Regions from separate parts of the Pseudoduganella sp. R-34 genome, predicted to be linked through region 1. Evidence: riboswitches for the same ligand, from Rfam matches in the RefSeq annotation. Region 1 holds a riboswitch; the other holds the start of a gene.
What was found. Region 1 has a riboswitch for glycine ahead of gcvT (glycine cleavage system aminomethyltransferase GcvT). Riboswitches for the same ligand answer to the same signal wherever they lie in the genome.
Positions count from the first base shown of each region.

Region 2: another riboswitch for glycine. It lies ahead of ACN9MW_RS11010 (hypothetical protein); the one in region 1 lies ahead of gcvT (glycine cleavage system aminomethyltransferase GcvT).

Region 1 covers NZ_CP184572.1:4,073,188-4,081,591, forward strand. Annotated here, with positions in the region: gene ACN9MW_RS18570 (DUF1631 family protein) at 1-2,475, opposite strand, end outside; gene ACN9MW_RS18575 (hypothetical protein) at 2,765-2,932, shown strand; gene ACN9MW_RS18580 (ATP-dependent Clp protease proteolytic subunit) at 2,999-3,559, opposite strand; gene ACN9MW_RS18585 (hypothetical protein) at 3,627-3,971, opposite strand; gene ACN9MW_RS18590 (hypothetical protein) at 4,044-4,244, opposite strand; glycine riboswitch at 4,324-4,409, shown strand; glycine riboswitch at 4,415-4,519, shown strand; gene gcvT (glycine cleavage system aminomethyltransferase GcvT) at 4,569-5,687, shown strand; gene gcvH (glycine cleavage system protein GcvH) at 5,733-6,113, shown strand; gene gcvP (aminomethyl-transferring glycine dehydrogenase) at 6,178-8,404, shown strand, end outside.
Region 2 covers NZ_CP184572.1:2,398,403-2,406,806, reverse strand. Annotated here, with positions in the region: gene ACN9MW_RS11040 (GH1 family beta-glucosidase) at 1-762, opposite strand, end outside; gene ACN9MW_RS11035 (LacI family DNA-binding transcriptional regulator) at 844-1,875, opposite strand; gene ACN9MW_RS11030 (ABC transporter ATP-binding protein) at 1,892-2,986, opposite strand; gene ACN9MW_RS11025 (carbohydrate ABC transporter permease) at 2,991-3,836, opposite strand; gene ACN9MW_RS11020 (carbohydrate ABC transporter permease) at 3,833-4,651, opposite strand; gene ACN9MW_RS11015 (ABC transporter substrate-binding protein) at 4,667-5,890, opposite strand; glycine riboswitch at 6,060-6,154, shown strand; gene ACN9MW_RS11010 (hypothetical protein) at 6,310-6,954, shown strand; gene ACN9MW_RS11005 (C39 family peptidase) at 6,967-7,548, shown strand; gene ACN9MW_RS11000 (tetratricopeptide repeat protein) at 7,591-8,404, opposite strand, start outside.

The DNA.
Region 1 (8,404 bases):
TTCAAGCCACATGCCGCGCGTCAGGCTATCCACCTCGATCGCCGCATCGTCGTCCGGAGGCGGCGCCTCTTCCGCTTTTACTTCGGCTACAGCCTGCAGCTGCATGCGGCGCTCGGCATCCTTCTTCGCCACTTCCATTGCAAGTTCAACCTGGCGCTCGGGCGACATTTCAATCGGCGCACGAACGATCGAGGCATGGCACTCAGCCAGTTCGGCGAAGAATTGCAGGCGATCCGCATCCTGCCACTTGATCACGTCCAGCCATTTGTTCAGGGTGGACAGCAAGGTAGGCAGCTTGGCAATCAGGGTCTTGCGCTCGTCCTGGGTGATCTTCGGACGCACGCTCCAGATCAGGTCATCCATGGTCTGGGTAGCGTTGTTGACCGCGCCCGGCTTTTCGCCTTCGACGCTATAGGCAATGGTCAACACGGACACCCACTTGTTCTCCAGGAAGGCCTCGACGATCGCCACCACTTCGCCAGTGCCGATGCGCAGTGCCACGGCATCCTTGGCCGACTTGGCGGCCACCGACATCTTTTCCTGCTTCAGCGCCTTGGCGATCGGCTCCGCCATGGCGGCTGCAGCTGCCGCCTCCTCAGCCTTGATGGAGGCTTCCAGTTCATTGACCGCCTCGGTGAAGACGGTCATTTCCTCCTCGTGGTCCTCGCTGACCTTCTCCACGCTGCGCTGCATGGCCTTGTAGAGAGGATCGTCCGGGTCCTTGCGATTCTCCCAGCCCATGCGCGACAGCAGGTCGATCATGCGGCGTGCAGGATGCGCTTCCTGGAAGAAGAAATTCTTGTCAACCAGCGCGGCCTTCAGCACCGGGATCTGCAGGAAGCGGATCAGGTTGCGAATCTCGGGCGAAATGCTTTCGTCGCGGAACACCGTCTCGAACACTGCCGACAGCAGGTCGATCGTGCCTTCGTCGGCGCGAGTCAGGCTGCCGGCAGGCGCCTGCTCTTTAATCTGCGGCAGCAAGAACACATTGCTCATCGAGCCGCCACCAGTAACAAAGCCGGGGGCCGGCATCGCGCCGCCGCCGGCCTGCACGGGCCCCATAGCGAATCCTGGAGCCAGGCCCGCCGGCATGCCCGGCGCCGGCATCGCACTGCTATCGGCGCTGGCAAACACGGCGCCCTGCGGCACGCCGCGCTGCAACTGCGCCAGGAAATTCATCAGCGGCTCTTTGGCGCTGACCAGCGATGCGCGCTGGGCCGCTTCGTTATTGGCCCCGCCGTGGAAGCCCTGGGCCGGCCCCTGAACCCAGCCTCCCGCAGGCACTGCCACGCCACCCGGCACGCCCGGCACGGCGACGCCGCCCAGCATTCCGCCCGGGACGGCCGCTCCCGCACCTGCAACTGCTGGGCCGCTCGCCAGCGGCATGCCCGGCAGGCCACCACCGGGTACAACACCGCCGGCAGGAATCATCATGCCGCCCACGGCCGGCACGCCAGGGACGCCGGCCATCATTGGCGCGGCACCAGTTGCAACGCCCGGCGCCATGCCAACGCCACCAGGCATTGCCATGCCAGGCGCCGCGCCGGCCACATAGCCTGGCGCAGGCATTGGCTGCCCCGGCGCTGCCATTGGCGCTGCTGTCCCGGCACTTGCCGGCGCGGCAGCTGCCAGCGCCTCCGCTGTATGCGCAGGCGTACCATACAGCCCCGGCGTCACGCTCAGAGTAGGCAGTGACAGGTCGAGGTCGCCCAGTTGGTCAAATCCGGTCGGCGCTGCCTTGCCGCCCGGCGCATCGCCCGCACCAGAGAAGAATTGGCGCAATTGCTCCGCCAGCGCGGCCTGCTGGTTTTTCTTGCGAGATGACGCTTGCGACGCATCGTGCGAATCAGCGCGGCGTGACTTGTGTTTTTCGACCGAGCCCGGCCCCACGCCCTTGCGCTCGAGCGCTGAACTCAGCTCCTGCAGCATGGCGCCAAAATCGAAGAACTCTTCCGGACGCAGGAATGGCTTCATCAGCTCATTCGCCTCCTCATCCTTGATGAAATCGATCCACGCCTGCTGGAAGGCGCCGAGGAAGACTTCCGGCCGGAAGGGGTTCTGGTTAATGCGCAGGATATCGCGGTCCAACAGGAAGGCCAGGCGCACATTCAGGGTGGCGAGGCCATCGGAATACTTGGCTTCAAACGGCTTGCTGAAGCTGCCCAAGGTCACCTTGGTATCCATTTCCTCCATGGACACCAGGGACAGGGACTCAGCCACCTTGCGCACCGGCGCCTTCTGCCCTGGCGCCAGTTGCGCGATTTCCAGCCGCAGGTCGTTTTCCAGTTGCCTGGCGAAGATGCCGAGGAAGGCGTAGTGATCGGTGCGCAGCCGGTTGCCGGCGCGCAAGCGCGCTTGCAGTGTCTTGACGTCGACTGCCTCGCCCGCGTCCACCAAGCTGCCCGCCCATTGGGTGGACAACTCATTGAACTGATCACTGATGTGCTTATTGACCAGGCTAATCAGGTTTTCCAACAAGGCATGCCGCGGCGTGACCGCTTTTTGGGGCGCCGAAGATGTGTGGTTTTCTGGAAGCATGGTCTGGCCTGACTTTGGTGGTTATTCACATTGTCGCAGATTCTTTCCACATGGCAATAGGCAAATCAAAAGAATCTGCAAATATTTTCGGCGATGTGGTCAAACGGTTGGGTTTGCACCACAATGGTGCAAGGTCATGTCCTACACGCCGGTCAGTTGTATTCCGATTCACCTTTACTATTGCAGAAAGCATGATGAAGTTCCGATCCTTCAGAAAGGAACTGTCATGAAATCCAGGCAAAAATCCAGCAAGCAGAGTTCGAGCTCGGGCACACGCCAAAGCGCCGACCAGGGTTCCCGTTCGGGAGCCCAGCCGGCCAGCCAGCAGTCCGATACCGGCCGTCAGAGCAAGACGGACAAGAAGACACCTGCCAGCCGTAGCGGCAATCGCTAGATGACGGGCGCGGCATAGGGGGCCTGGGAGTTCGCTTCCAGGCCCTGTCGTTTCAGATATTGCGCTTCAGATGTTCGTTACGCGCTTGCCCTTGGGCGGCTTGAAGTCGGCCACGTCGTTGACGAGACCGACCTTGGCAGCTTCCTGGGCAGTCAGGTGCAGGTCTGAATAGGCGTGGATATTCCAATGTTCGTCGGTCAGACGGACATGTTTGCGCAAGATCGATTCGGTGCGGGCGTCGTCCGCCTGCAAGCCTTCCACAATGATGCGCAGCGCATCTGGCCGCGCTCCGTGCGGCGCACTTGCATGCGACTTGTGCACCATGAAACGCGCGGTTTCGCTGGCAAAGCGTTCGTCGCCGGACAGGAACAGGATGACGGCAATGGAAGCCACCGCTCCGCCGTTATACGTGACGATCTTGATCGGCAAGTTGCGCAGGTAATTGTGCAGGCACAAGCCGTCGCTCACGTAGCCGCCGTTGGACTGGATCAGGATGTGGGCGGTTTCGATCCCATCCTCTGTCATGTCCGCCACCGCATCGAACATGCGGTGCACCATATCGCTGTTCACGTCGCCGGACAGGGTGAACCAGGCCTCGGTATCGCGTTTTTGCTTTTCTTCGCTCATGGTCGCTCCACTCTGTAAATGGATGTCCGGTCATTCTAGCGCAGACCGCCATCCAGGCGTGCCCTCCTCAGTCATTAGCCAGCACATCCTCCAGGCATCGCGCCACCAGCAGCTTCGCCGAGCAGCGTGACAACTCGGGCTCAACTACCGCCTTGATCCGCTCCCGCAAAGGGCTCGACAGTAGCCCGAAGCGCTGCTCCAGCAACTCCAGCAACATTTGCCGTCGCCCCATCAATTGCCCTTGCTCCAAACCTTGCTCCAAACCTTGCTCCAGTCCTCGCACCCGTCCTTGCGCCTCACCACGCTCGACAGCGTCCCTCACCATGGAATTAACGTACGGCATATTCAACCGCCTTTCCAGCTCACCTAACGCCGCCTCATAGCGAGCTTTCTGCGGCTCAGGCAAGTACATTCTTTCGGCGGCGGATCGAAGTCGAGCAATTTGATTGTTGTAAATTCAATCGACTGACGCGTTCCCCAAGCCTCACAAACGAAGGAATTCGGGCGCCAGCCCTGGCCTTGCGTCACGGCTTACTTTGCCCAATTCCTGGTCGTGAAACTGCGGGTTCACGGCCCAATCGATTGCCGCCTCCAGCCAGGGGCAGAAGATGGCAAGAAATTCCCTGTAATAGCGTTCAACCGCGGCTTTCCAGGGATTGTCATAGTCGTCGTTTGGCGTTTTCATGACCATTGGACCAACGGCCCAGCGGCAAGTTCCCCGGGGCCGCAAGATTGACTTTATTGCCCTCCTGTCATATAGTCGCAAGTCTTGATCGGGAGAGACCAGCTGCCGCTGGCGCCGAAGGGGCATTACCCAGAAACTCTCAGGCAAAAGGACCGAACAAGGGCCCCATGGGCTAAAACTCTGGAGAGCGGTCCGCCATGGCGCAGGGCCCACCGAAGGGGCGTGCGGGATTACCTTCCCGTTATCTCTCAGGTACCAAGGACAGAGGGGTAGGCGTATTCATGTTTACGTTTATTAACCCCTATTCTCTGCCCCGAGGTATCAATGACGCTCAAAGCAACCCCACTCAACAACGCTCATCGTGCCCTCGGCGCCCGCATGGTCGACTTCGGCGGCTGGGACATGCCGGTCAACTACGGCTCCCAGATCGAAGAGCACCATGCCGTGCGCACCGACGTCGGCATGTTCGACGTGGCCCATATGTGCGTGGTTGACATCAAGGGCGCCAACGTGCGTTCCTTCCTGCGCGGCCTGGTCGCCAACAACGTCGACAAGCTGCAGGTATCGGGCAAGGCCCTGTACTCCTGCATGCTGACCCCGGAAGGCACCGTCATCGACGACCTGATCATCTACTTCATCAACGAAGAGTGGTTCCGCCTGGTGGTCAACGCCGGTACCGCGGAAAAAGACATCGCGTGGATGAACAAGCAGAACGAAGCCACCAATGCCGGCCTGACCATCACCCAACGCCGCGACGGCGCCAACGCCATGGCCCTGATCGCCGTGCAAGGCCCGAACGCCCGCGCAAAAGTGTGGGAAGTGATCCCGCAAGCCAAGGAAGCCACCGCTGAAATGAAGCCATTCAACGTGGCGCTGGTGCCAGGCACCGCCTTTGGCGAAGCCATGGTGGCCCGCACCGGCTACACCGGTGAAGATGGCTTCGAAATCGGTGTCGCCGCGGAACAAGCTGAAAACCTGTGGAATGCACTGAACGCGGCAGGCGTCAAGCCGGCCGGCCTGGGCGCGCGCGACACCCTGCGCCTGGAAGCCGGCATGAACCTGTACGGCCAGGACATGGACGAAACCGTGAACCCGCTGGACGCCGGCCTGGCATGGACCATCGACCTGGTCTCCGAGCGCGACTTCATCGGCAAGGCGGCCCTGCAAGCGAAAGGCCAGAACGCCCAGTTCGTCGGCCTGATCCTGCGCGAAAAAGGCGGCGTGCTGCGCGCCCACCAGAAAGTCATCGCCCCCAACGGCGACACTGGCGAAATCACCTCCGGCACCTTCTCCCCTACCATGCAGCAGGCCATCGCGCTGGCGCGCGTGCCGATGGGCGTGAACGTGGGCGACACCGTGCACGTGGAAATCCGCGACAAGAAGCTGGCCGCCACCGTCGTGAAGCTGCCTTTCGTCCGTAACGGTAAAATCCTGGTTGCTTAAGCCAGACCCGCAAAACCAAACAATAACCTTAGCCTTGGAGCCAACATGAGCAACATTCCAGCAGACCTGAAGTACACCGAGTCCCACGAGTGGGTACGCGCTGAAACGGACGGCACCGTGACCGTCGGCATCACCGAATTCGCGCAAGACGCCCTGGGCGACATCGTGTTCGTCGAGCTGCCAAAAGTCGGCGCATCGTTCACCGCCGGCGACGACGCTGCCGTGGTGGAATCGGTGAAAGCCGCTTCCGACATCTACGCGCCGGTCTCGGGCGAAGTGGTTGCCGTGAACGACGCCGTAGTCGGCGCGCCTGAATCGATCAACGCCGACGCCTATGCGAACTGGCTGTTCAAGATCAAGCCAAGCGACGCCAACGCCATCAACGGCCTGCTGGACGCCGCTGCTTACGGCAACGTAGCGCACTAATTACCGCATTACCGGGCCCGCTGCGTGCGGGCCTTTTCACATTCTGGCCAAGAGATTTCCCACCATGACCCGCACCAGCCTGACCCAACTTGAAGCCCGCGATGCCTTCATCGCCCGCCACATCGGCCCGGAAGCCGCAGAACAGCAGCAAATGCTGGACGTGCTCGGCTACGCAACCCGCGCCGCCCTGATCGATGCCATCGTCCCGCCGGGCATCCGCAACAAGAATGACCTGCCGCTGGGCCAGTTCTTCCAGCCGCTGCCGGAGAACGAAGCACTGGCCAAGCTGAAAGGCATCGCTTCCAAGAACAAGGTGCTGAAATCCCTGATCGGCCAAGGTTACTACAACGCCCACACCCCGGGCGTTATCCTGCGTAACATCTTCGAAAACCCAGCCTGGTACACCGCTTACACCCCGTACCAGCCGGAGATCTCCCAGGGCCGCCTGGAAGCGATCCTGAACTTCCAGCAGGTGCTGATCGACCTGACCGGCATGGCCATCGCCAACTCGTCCATGCTGGACGAAGGCACCGCCGCTGCCGAAGCCATGACCCTGATCCAGCGCGTCGGCAAGTCCAAGTCGAACACCTTCTACGTCGCCAACGACGTGCTGCCGCAGACCCTGGAAGTAGTGCAGACCCGCGCCGAGCCGCTGGGCATCACCGTCAAGACCTTCGACCCGTCCGAGCTGGCCGGCGTGACCGATGCTTTCGGCGTGCTGCTGCAATACCCGGGCGTGAACGGCGTTGTGCGCGACTACCGCGCTGCCGTCGAAACGGTCAAAGCTTCCGGTGCCATGGTGATCGTTGCCGCCGACCTGCTGGCCCTGACCATGCTGACCCCTCCGGGCGAATGGGGCGCCGACGTTGTGGTCGGCAACTCGCAGCGCTTCGGCGTGCCGCTGGGCTTCGGCGGCCCGCACGCCGGCTATATGGCCACCCGCGACGAATACAAGCGCTCCATGCCAGGCCGCCTGGTTGGCGTGACCATCGACCAGAACGGCAACAAGGCTTACCGCCTGGCCCTGCAGACCCGCGAACAGCACATCCGCCGCGAAAAAGCGACCTCTAATATCTGTACCGCACAGGTGCTGCTGGCCGTGATGGCTTCGATGTACGCCGTCTACCACGGCCCGAAAGGCCTGAAGCAGATCGCCGAGCGCACCCACCGCTACACCGGCATCCTGGCCGCCAACCTGAAGTCCCTGGGCTACTCGGTCAACGACACCTTCTTCGACACCCTGACCGTCGCCACCGACAAGGCCAACGAACTGCACGCAGCCGCTGTTGCCGCCGGCATCAACCTGCGCAAGATCGACGCCAAGCACGTTGGCGTGTCGCTCGACGAAACCTGCGACCGCGACACCCTGGCAGCGCTGTGGAACGTGTTCAGCGGCGGCAAGGCTGCGCCGGACTTCGACGCAGTTGAAGCATCGGTCGGCGCCAGCTTCCCTGAAGCGCTGGCACGTACCTCCGCTTACCTGGAGCACCCAACCTTCAACCGCTACCACAGCGAAACCGAAATGCTGCGCTACCTGCGCTCCCTGGCCGACAAGGACCTGGCGCTGGACCGCACCATGATCCCGCTGGGCTCCTGCACCATGAAGCTGAACGCCACCAGCGAAATGATCCCGGTGACCTGGCCTGAGTTCTCGTCGATCCACCCGTTCGCACCGAACGACCAGACCGTCGGCTACCGCGAAATGATCGCCCAGCTGGAAGAAATGCTGTGCGCCGTGACCGGCTACGCCGCTGTCTCGCTGCAGCCTAACGCCGGCTCGCAGGGCGAATACGCCGGTCTGCTGGTGATCAAGAAGTACCACGAATCGCGCGGCGAAGGCCACCGCAACATCTGCCTGATTCCATCGTCGGCACACGGAACCAACCCTGCTTCCGCCGCCATGGTGGGCATGCAGGTTGTGGTGACCGCCTGCGACGACAAGGGCAACGTTGACCTGGTGGACCTGAAAGCCAAGGCCGAGCAGCACTCCAAGAACCTGGCCTGCGTGATGGTGACCTACCCATCCACCCACGGCGTGTTCGAAGACGGCATCACCGAACTGTGCGAAATCATCCACTCGCACGGCGGCCAGGTTTACGTGGACGGCGCCAACATGAATGCACTGGTTGGCGTGGCCGGCCCAGGCGCGTTCGGCGGCGACGTATCGCACCTGAACCTGCACAAGACCTTCTGCATCCCTCACGGCGGTGGCGGCCCAGGCGTCGGCCCGATCGGCGTTGGCGCACACCTGGCCAAGTTCCTGCCGAACCAGCGCTCCAACGGCTACGTGC
Region 2 (8,404 bases), 1.7 Mb from region 1:
GTCATGGCGCTCGCATGCCGCGCGATCTTCTTCGCTGGAGCTGGCTGCGCGCAGCGGATGCAGGCTGAGGGAGATGCCGGCGCGTGCTCCAGGCACGTTTTCGCGGATCAGGGGTACCGCCTTGCCATGCGAGAGCAGCACGTGGTGGCAAACCTGCAGCGCTGTGCCGAAATCAGTCAATCCTGGCGCATGCAGGCCTTCGAAATTGCCCAGGATGGCGGTGCACCAGGGCTCGTTGTGCGTAATCCAGTGTTGCACGCGGTCGCCCAGGCGGCGCGTTACAGCGTCCACGAACTCGAGGTAGCGCTGCACCGTGTCGCGTTCGGCCCAGCCGCCGCGGTCCTGCAAGTACTGCGGCAAGTCCCAGTGGTAGAGGGTGGCCCAGGGCTGGAGGCCGCGTTCCAGCATGCCGTCCACCAGGCGCGAATAGAAGTCCAGTCCCTTCCGGTTGGGTTCCTCGCCCAAACCGGAGACGATGCGCGGCCAGGCAATCGAAAAGCGGTAGGCGTTCAAGCCCATGTCGCGGGCGATGTCCAGATCCTCCGGCCAGCGGTGATAGTGATCGCAGGCCACCAGGCCGCTGGAGCCGTCGCGCACCTTGCCGGGCGTGGCGGCAAAGCGGTCCCAGATCGATTCTGCCCGGCCATCTTCCCTGCCGGCCCCCTCGATCTGGTATGACGAGGTGGCGCAGCCCCAAAGAAAATCGCGGGCGAAGTCGCTGCGCGCCGGGGCGCCTGGTTCAATCTGGTCTGGAGTAGTCATGTTCAATAGTGTACAGGAATTGGAAAGGTTTCCATATCTGGTCGAAAAAAAGGGCGCACGCGCCCTTTCTACTGGTTCAGTTCATGCAGCGGCCTTGCGCTTGGCGCTTGCCGCCTTGGCCAGGGACGCACGCAGTGTTACCGTCACGGGGAAGCTGCGCGTGACCGTGCGCCGCAAGTCGTAACAGCGGTTGAGCAAGGCGCTCAGGCCATTCATCGTCATTTCGCGCCATGGCATGTGGACGGTAGTCAGGCGTGGCGCAGAAAACTCCGCGCTTGGCGTATCGTCGTAAGCAATGACGGACAGGTCGATCGGAACGCGGATGCCCGCCTCCTGGAAATAGGACAGCGCGCCGACCGCCATTTCATCGTTGGCGCAGAACAGGGCCGTGCAGCGGTGCCCCGACTCCACCAGCTCCTTGGCCGCCGCCCAGCCGCCGGCCGGCGAAAAGTCGCTCTCGGCGACCCACATGCGGCTGGTGTCGATGCCGCCGTCCTGCAGTTCCTCCATGAAGCCCTCGATCCGCTCCACGTTGTCGGCCAGGCGCGACGGTCCGGCCACCACGGCGATATCGCGGTGCTTGTGGTCCAGAAGCGCGCGTGCCGCGAGCCGGCCGCCAAGTTTGTGGTCCACGGTGAAGCACTGGTCGGGAATGCTGGCCAGGCTGTGGTTCAGCACTACGATCCGGCCCTGCTGCGTACCCAGCGCCTCGATATCTTCGTCCTGCAAGGCGCTGGTCATCACGATCAGGCCATCGCAGCCACGCTCCATCAGGAACTGGATGCCGTCCTTGGCCTGTTTGCGTTCGTCGCCCAGGCCGACGCCGAAAGCCACCACCATGTGCAGGCCGGCCGCCCGCAGTTCGGTATCGATGATCTGCAGGATCGGCGTGTAGAAGGTGCCGCTCAGGACCGGGATATACACGCCGATCATCTGGCTGGTGCCGGTCAGCAGCGTGCGCGCCGCATGCGACGGCCGGAATCCCAGTTCGTCAATCGCCTTCTTCACCTTTTCAAGCGTGGCTGGTGACACCGAACCTTTGCCGCTGACTACACGGGAGGCGGTGCCCAGTCCTACACCCGCAAGGCGGGCTACGTCTTTGATAGTGGCCACTGGAATCCTTTTCTTCTTATAACGTCATCGCGAGCATACTTGAAGCGCCCGCCAAATCAAAGCGACTGCCGCTGTCCGGATCGAACAGCGAAGCGCGTTGTACATCAATCTCGAACGCGACCATGTCATCCGGCGCAATCGGGCGGCTGCCCTGCACGATGCAGGAGAGCTGCTTGCCGGCGCAATCGAGCCATACTACGCGATGGCTTCCCATGGGCTCGACCAGCGTGACGCGTCCCTGAATCGGGCCGGCCGGCACCAGGGAAATATGCTCCGGACGGACGCCCAATACAGCCTTGCGCCCATCGCCAGTCCCGGCATGCTCGCCCATCGCCAAGCGCAGGCTGCCGCCCGCAAACGTGCCGGTGGCATCGACTTCGCCTTCAATGAAGTTCATGGCGGGAGCACCGAGGAAGCCGGCGACGAACAGGTTTGCCGGCCGCTCGTACACCTCGCCCGGTGTGCCGACCTGCTGGATATGCCCCGCCCGCATGACGGCAATGCGGCTGGCCAGCGTCATGGCTTCCACCTGGTCGTGCGTCACATAGATCATGGTGGCGCCCAGTTGCTGGTGAAGCAGCTTCAGCTCGCGCCGCAAATCGGTACGCAGCTTCGCATCGAGATTGGAAAGCGGCTCGTCGAACAGGTAAACGCCGGCCTCGCGCACCAGCGCGCGGCCAATCGCCACTCGTTGCCGCTGCCCTCCCGAAAGGGCCGCCGGTTTACGGCCAAGCAGGTCGCCCAGGTGCAGCATGGCTGCCGCGCGGTCAACGCGGCGCCTGATTTCCGCCTTCGCCACACCCGCAATGCGCAGGCCGAACGACATGTTCTTTTCGACCGTCATGGTCGGATACAGGGCGTAGGACTGGAATACCATGCCGATCCCGCGCTCGCTCGGATCCGAGCGCGACATGTCCTTGCCGCCGATCTCGATCGTGCCACCGCTGGCTTCCGTCAGCCCCGCAATGCTGTGCAACAAGGTCGACTTGCCGCAACCGGAGGGCCCGAGCAGGACCAGGAACTCGCCCTCCTCCACCTCCAGATCCAGGCCCCGGATAATGGCGTTGCCGCCAAGGCTAATGTCCAGTTTTTTAAGACTTACGTTCGACATCCGTTCAACCTTTCACAGCGCCGGCTGCGATGCCGCGCACGAACCAGCGGCCCGACAGGAAATAAATCGTCAAGGGCACCAGTGCCGTCAGGATCGTGGCCGCCATATTGACGTTGTAAAGACGCGTGCCTGTCGTCGTATTGATCACATTGTTCAACTGCACCGTCATTGGCAAGTTGTCGCGCCCGGCAAAAACCAGGCCCAGGATATAGTCGTTCCATACACCGGTAAGCTGCATGATCGCCGCCACTACCAGCATCGGTACCGACAAGGGCAGCATCACGTGCCGGAAGATGCGCCAGAAACCGCCGCCATCGATACGCGCGGCATGGAACAGCTCCTGCGGCAGCGCCGCGTAGTAATTGCGGAACAGCAGCGTCAGCACCGGCATGCCGAACACCAGGTGCACGATCACAATGGCAGGCAACGAACCAAAGACACCCAGGCCGGCCATCATGCGCACCAGCGGATAGATCATCACTTGTACCGGTACAAAGGCTCCCAGCAACAGGATGCCGAACAACAGATTCGCGCCGCGCGGCCGCCAGAAAGACAAGGCATAACCATTCAGCGCTCCCAGCGCAATCGGCAGCATCGTGCTTGGCACGGCGATACGCACCGAATTCCAGAACCCGCCCTGCACCCCCTCGCAAGCCGCGCCGGTGCATGCCTCGCTCCAGGCAGCCCGCCAGGCGTCCAGCGTGGGCACCTGCGGCAAGGCGAAAATATTCCCCAGCCGGATCTCATCCATCGATTTCAGCGAAGTCGCCAGCATCACGTACAGCGGCAGCAGGAAGAACAGCGCCGCGCTGGCCAGGAAGGCGTAAAGCCCGATACGCGCCGTCTTCATGCCCTGCCTCTCCTGCTGCGGGCATAAGCCCATGGCGCCAGCAGGGCCAGCACCGTCAGGAGCAACACCACAGCGCCGGCCGAGGCCAGGCCGATATTCGCGCGCAGGAACAGGTGATCCATGATGAATTTCGCCGGCACTTCGCTTGCCGTACCCGGTCCGCCCTGCGTCATCGACACGACGGCGTCGTATAGCTTCACCACCATGGTCGCCAGCAGGATGAAAACGGTCGCCAGGGTTGGCGCCAGCATCGGCAGAATGATAGAAACATAGACGCGCCAGGCCGGAATGCCGTCCAGTCGCGCAGCCTTCCATATTTCCGGATCAACGCCGCGCAGGCCGGCCAGCATCAGCGCCATGACGAAACCCGATGCCTGCCACACCGACGCCAGCACCACCGTATAGAGCACCATGTCCTGGTCCACCAGCCAGTCAATCTCAACGCCCGGCATGCCGCCGGGCGTCAGGATCCACTGCCACACCAGCCCCGTCGCGACAAATGACATCGCATACGGGTACAGGAACAGGGTGCGCAGTGCACCCTCGCCGGCAACCTGCCGATCGATCGCGGCAGCCAGCAGAAAGCCGATCACCATGCAGGCCAGCACGAACAGCACGCCAAACAACGCCAGGTTGTGCAGCGACAGCAGCCAGCGCTCATTGTCGAACAGGCGCTCATACTGCGCCATGCCAACCAGCTTGCTGGTCGCGATGCTGCGCGAACTGGTGAGGGATACGTAGAACGTCCAGGCGAAGGAGCCGAGGTAGCCCACGCATACCGTCAGCAACATCGGCAACAGCGCCGCATAAGACATGGCTCGACGCACCGCTCAGTTCCTCAGCGCCGCAGCAAGCGCCTTCTGCGCCTTGTCAACCGTCATCGATGTGTTCCAGTACGCGGTCAGCGCGTCCTGGACTGCACCGTTCTGGTCGGGAGTCAGGTAGATTTCGGGCGCCCCGACCTGTCGATTGCGGTCGCGCATGATGGCGGCGCCCGCGCGGGCGCAGGCGTCGAGCTGGCTGGTATCGGCATCCACACGCGGAGGCACCGAGCCTTTGAGTTTGTTGAAGCTCACCTGTGTCGCAGGCGCCAGCAGCACTTTGGTCATCAGCTTCTGTGCCTGCTGCACTACCGCCTGCTCCGAACGAGGAAAGACGAAAGCGTCGCCCTGGATCAGGTACGGCGAATTCGCGCCAAGGCCCGCGATGCAGCCGTAATCGACGCCGGGCGCCATTTTTGCATTGCTGAATTCGCCCTTGGCCCAATCCCCCATGATCTGCATGCCCGCCTTGCCGCTAACCAGCATTGCGGTCGCGTCATTCCAGTTGCGGCCCGGTGACGCGGGATCGACATAGGATTGCAGGCGCTTGAAGGCCAGCAGCACTTTGCGCACCGGTTCGGAATTGATCGCACGCTGGTCGCGATCGCGCATCACTTGCAGGTAGAGCTGGCGCCCTCCCATGTTTGCCAGCAGCGATGCGAACAGAATGTGCTCCTGCCACGCCTGCCCGCCATGCGCCAGCGGCACCAGGCCCGCGGCCTTCAGTTTATCCAGCGCGGCAAAAAGTTCGTCGACGGTTGCAGGTTCTTTTGCGATGCCGGCCTTTTTGAAGGCGGCCCTGGAATACCAGATCCAGGTCTGCATGTGGATGTTCATCGGCATCGCGTAGTAATGGCCATCGATGCGGATGGTGTTGACGATCGGTTCCGGCAGCGTGGATTCCCAGCGCTCCTGGCGTGCGACATCATCCAGTTGCACCAGCATGTCCTGGTCCACTATATCGAGGAACTGCTTGGAAATATTGAACTGCGCTGCAGCAGGCGCCTTGCCTCCAACCATGCGATTGAGGGTCACCGCGCGAGCCTGCTCGCCACCGGCAATCGCCGTATCGATCCATGTGCCGCCGGCGGCACGATAGGCACTTGCGAGCTGCTTGACGGCAGCGGATTCACCGACTGACGTCCACCAATGGATCACTTCTGCGCTTGGCCCGGCAGCCTGCGCGGAGGTGGCGCCGAACGCCATTGCACAAGCAAATAACTGCTTAAACATCCCGTCTCCTCTGTGTGCCGCTTATTTTTGGAAACGTTACCAATTTCCCAGGCGAGTGTCAATAGAATAACAGGAAAGTCCTTCTTGGCGAAAACGCAACGTGTATCGGAAAACGATTGAAATCGAATAAATCCCTGGGATATCCTGATTTCGCTGCCGGAGCATTCCGGTCGCGCGATCGGGAGAGTTTGTCCCACCCATGGACAACGCCGAAGGAGCAAGCCGCCCCCGGAATCTCTCAGGCCAAAGGACCGGTCGCGTGTTTTCACAACTCTGAAGAGCCGCCGGCAAGGGTAAGCGCCGGCGCACCGAAGGAGCAAGCAGGCCGCCAACGCCTGTGAAACTCTCAGGTCCAGCACAGAGGGGGCAATCACCTCGCACCTCAAGAACATCTGATCAACCTTCAGAGGAGTAGTCACATGCATACGCATCGACTCTGGCTGCGCATTGCCTGCGCAGCGATGTTGGCCGCCCCGTTCCTGGCAAAAGCAGACAACGGCGCGGCATTGCAGGCCGCCAAACGCGGACTCGTACAATTCGCCGAGCACCAGCAGGCGATTCGCCCCGGCAGCGCACCGGTCGACTTCCCGCTCGATATCACGGACGTGGGCGACTTGAAGCAAGCCACGGTCGGCCACGGTTTCGAGGTCTACACCGTCGACCCGAAAGACCTGCTGGCGCGCGGCGACCTGGCATCCCTAGCCAAGCCTACCGGCGAATGGCGCTTCGTCATTTCCCTGCACGGGAAGCCCATCGGACTGGCGACTGTCCAGCGTGTGAACGGCCGTTATGAAACCGTCGCCTATGGCGCCTCCATCCTCGCAAAAGACGTGGATGCTGCGATGGCGGTTCACGGCAACAGCGCGCGTTCCAACCTGCGCTTCATCCGCATCTACCAGGCCCGCGCCGACCTGCTGGAAGTGGACCACGCCAAGTTCGCGCCGCTGCACTCGGCTCGCGAATCGCTGCTGCTTCAGAAGAACGGCAACCAGCTGGTCGACGGCACGGAATTGCTGGAGCCATTGCGCGCCGCCGTCAAAGCCAACATTGAAGCATTTCGCTAAGGAGGACCGACTATGAAAATCGCAAAAATCGTGGCCGGTGCAGCGCTGGTGCTTGCCCTGCCCTCAGCCTTCGCGCAATGGCGTACCTTGAACGTCCCGCTGGTGACGCAGGAACACAGCCAGTGGTGCTGGGCAGGCTCCAGCAAAGCGGTCCTGAACTACTACAGCCGTACTCCCAGCCAATGCCAGATCGTGAACTGGGCTTACGGCATCAACTACGCCTGCGGCAACAGCACCTTCAACTGGAACAGCTACGCCAACCGGCCGAACAATATGTACGGCACGTCCGGCAGCGTCCAGAACATCCTGTACAACTGGGGCGTGCCAAACACGGCGATCAACAACTACCTGTCGTGGAATTCGGTGGTGAATGAGATCAATGGCAACCGCCCCTTCGTGATCCGCTACGGCTGGACCAATGGCGGGGGGCATATCATGGTGGGACGCGGTTACGAAACCTACAACGGAACCAACTACATCTACATCATGAACCCGTGGCCAGGCGAAGGACAGACCTACCGCACCTTTGCATCGGCCGTCAGCGCCTATGACCACAATTGGACGCACACGCAACGCATGAACGTCAGCCCTTAAACAAAAAAGCCCGCCGGCAAACGCCTGGCGGGCTTTTTCATGTCAGTTGCTGCCGCCCAGTTGTTCCAGCTTGGCGGCCCATTTCTTCGACTCGTCGACGTTGCGGGCGGTACCGACGCCATTCTCGAGCAGGTAGACCAGCTTGCGGATAGCAGTGATTTCTCCCTGCTCCGCCGCCTGGCGATAGTAGCTTGCGGCCTGGGTGTAGTCCTTCTTCACGCCTTGCCCCATCCAGTACATGCCAGCCAGCCTGACTTGCGCTTGCGCGCTACCCAGCTTTGCCGCCTGCTGGTAGACCACCGCGGCCTGCGCCAGGTCGACCGGGCCGCCCTTGCCCAGGTCGAGCATGACGGCGAGGTTGGTGGCGGCATCCTTGTTGTCCTGTGCAGCAGCTTTGCTGAACCATGCGCGGGCCTGCGCCAGGTCCTGCGCAACGCCGTCGCCGTTGGAATACAGCAGCCCCGCGTAGAACTGCGCCATCGCATGTCCCTGCGCGGCAGCTTTCAGGTACCACTCCAGCGCCTGGGCAGGGTCCTTCGGCACCGTGTTACCGGTGTGATAGGCCACTGCAAGGTCGTACTGGGCGTTGGCATCTCCAGTCACGGCGCGCTTGCGGATTGGCGCAAGAGGACCGGCCGCCTGGCGCTCCATTGCTGCGATCAGGTCCAGCGCCTCCTGTGCACTCTTGCTGCCGGCGGCGGCGGCCTTCTGGTACCACTGCTTTGCCTGCGCCTGGTCGGCGGGAACTCCCCGGCCTTCGAAATACATGCCTGCCACCTGCTCGATCGCTGCAACATCATTCTGTTCGATCGCCTTGCGCAGCAAGGCCAGTGCACCGGCGCCGTCCTGCTTGATG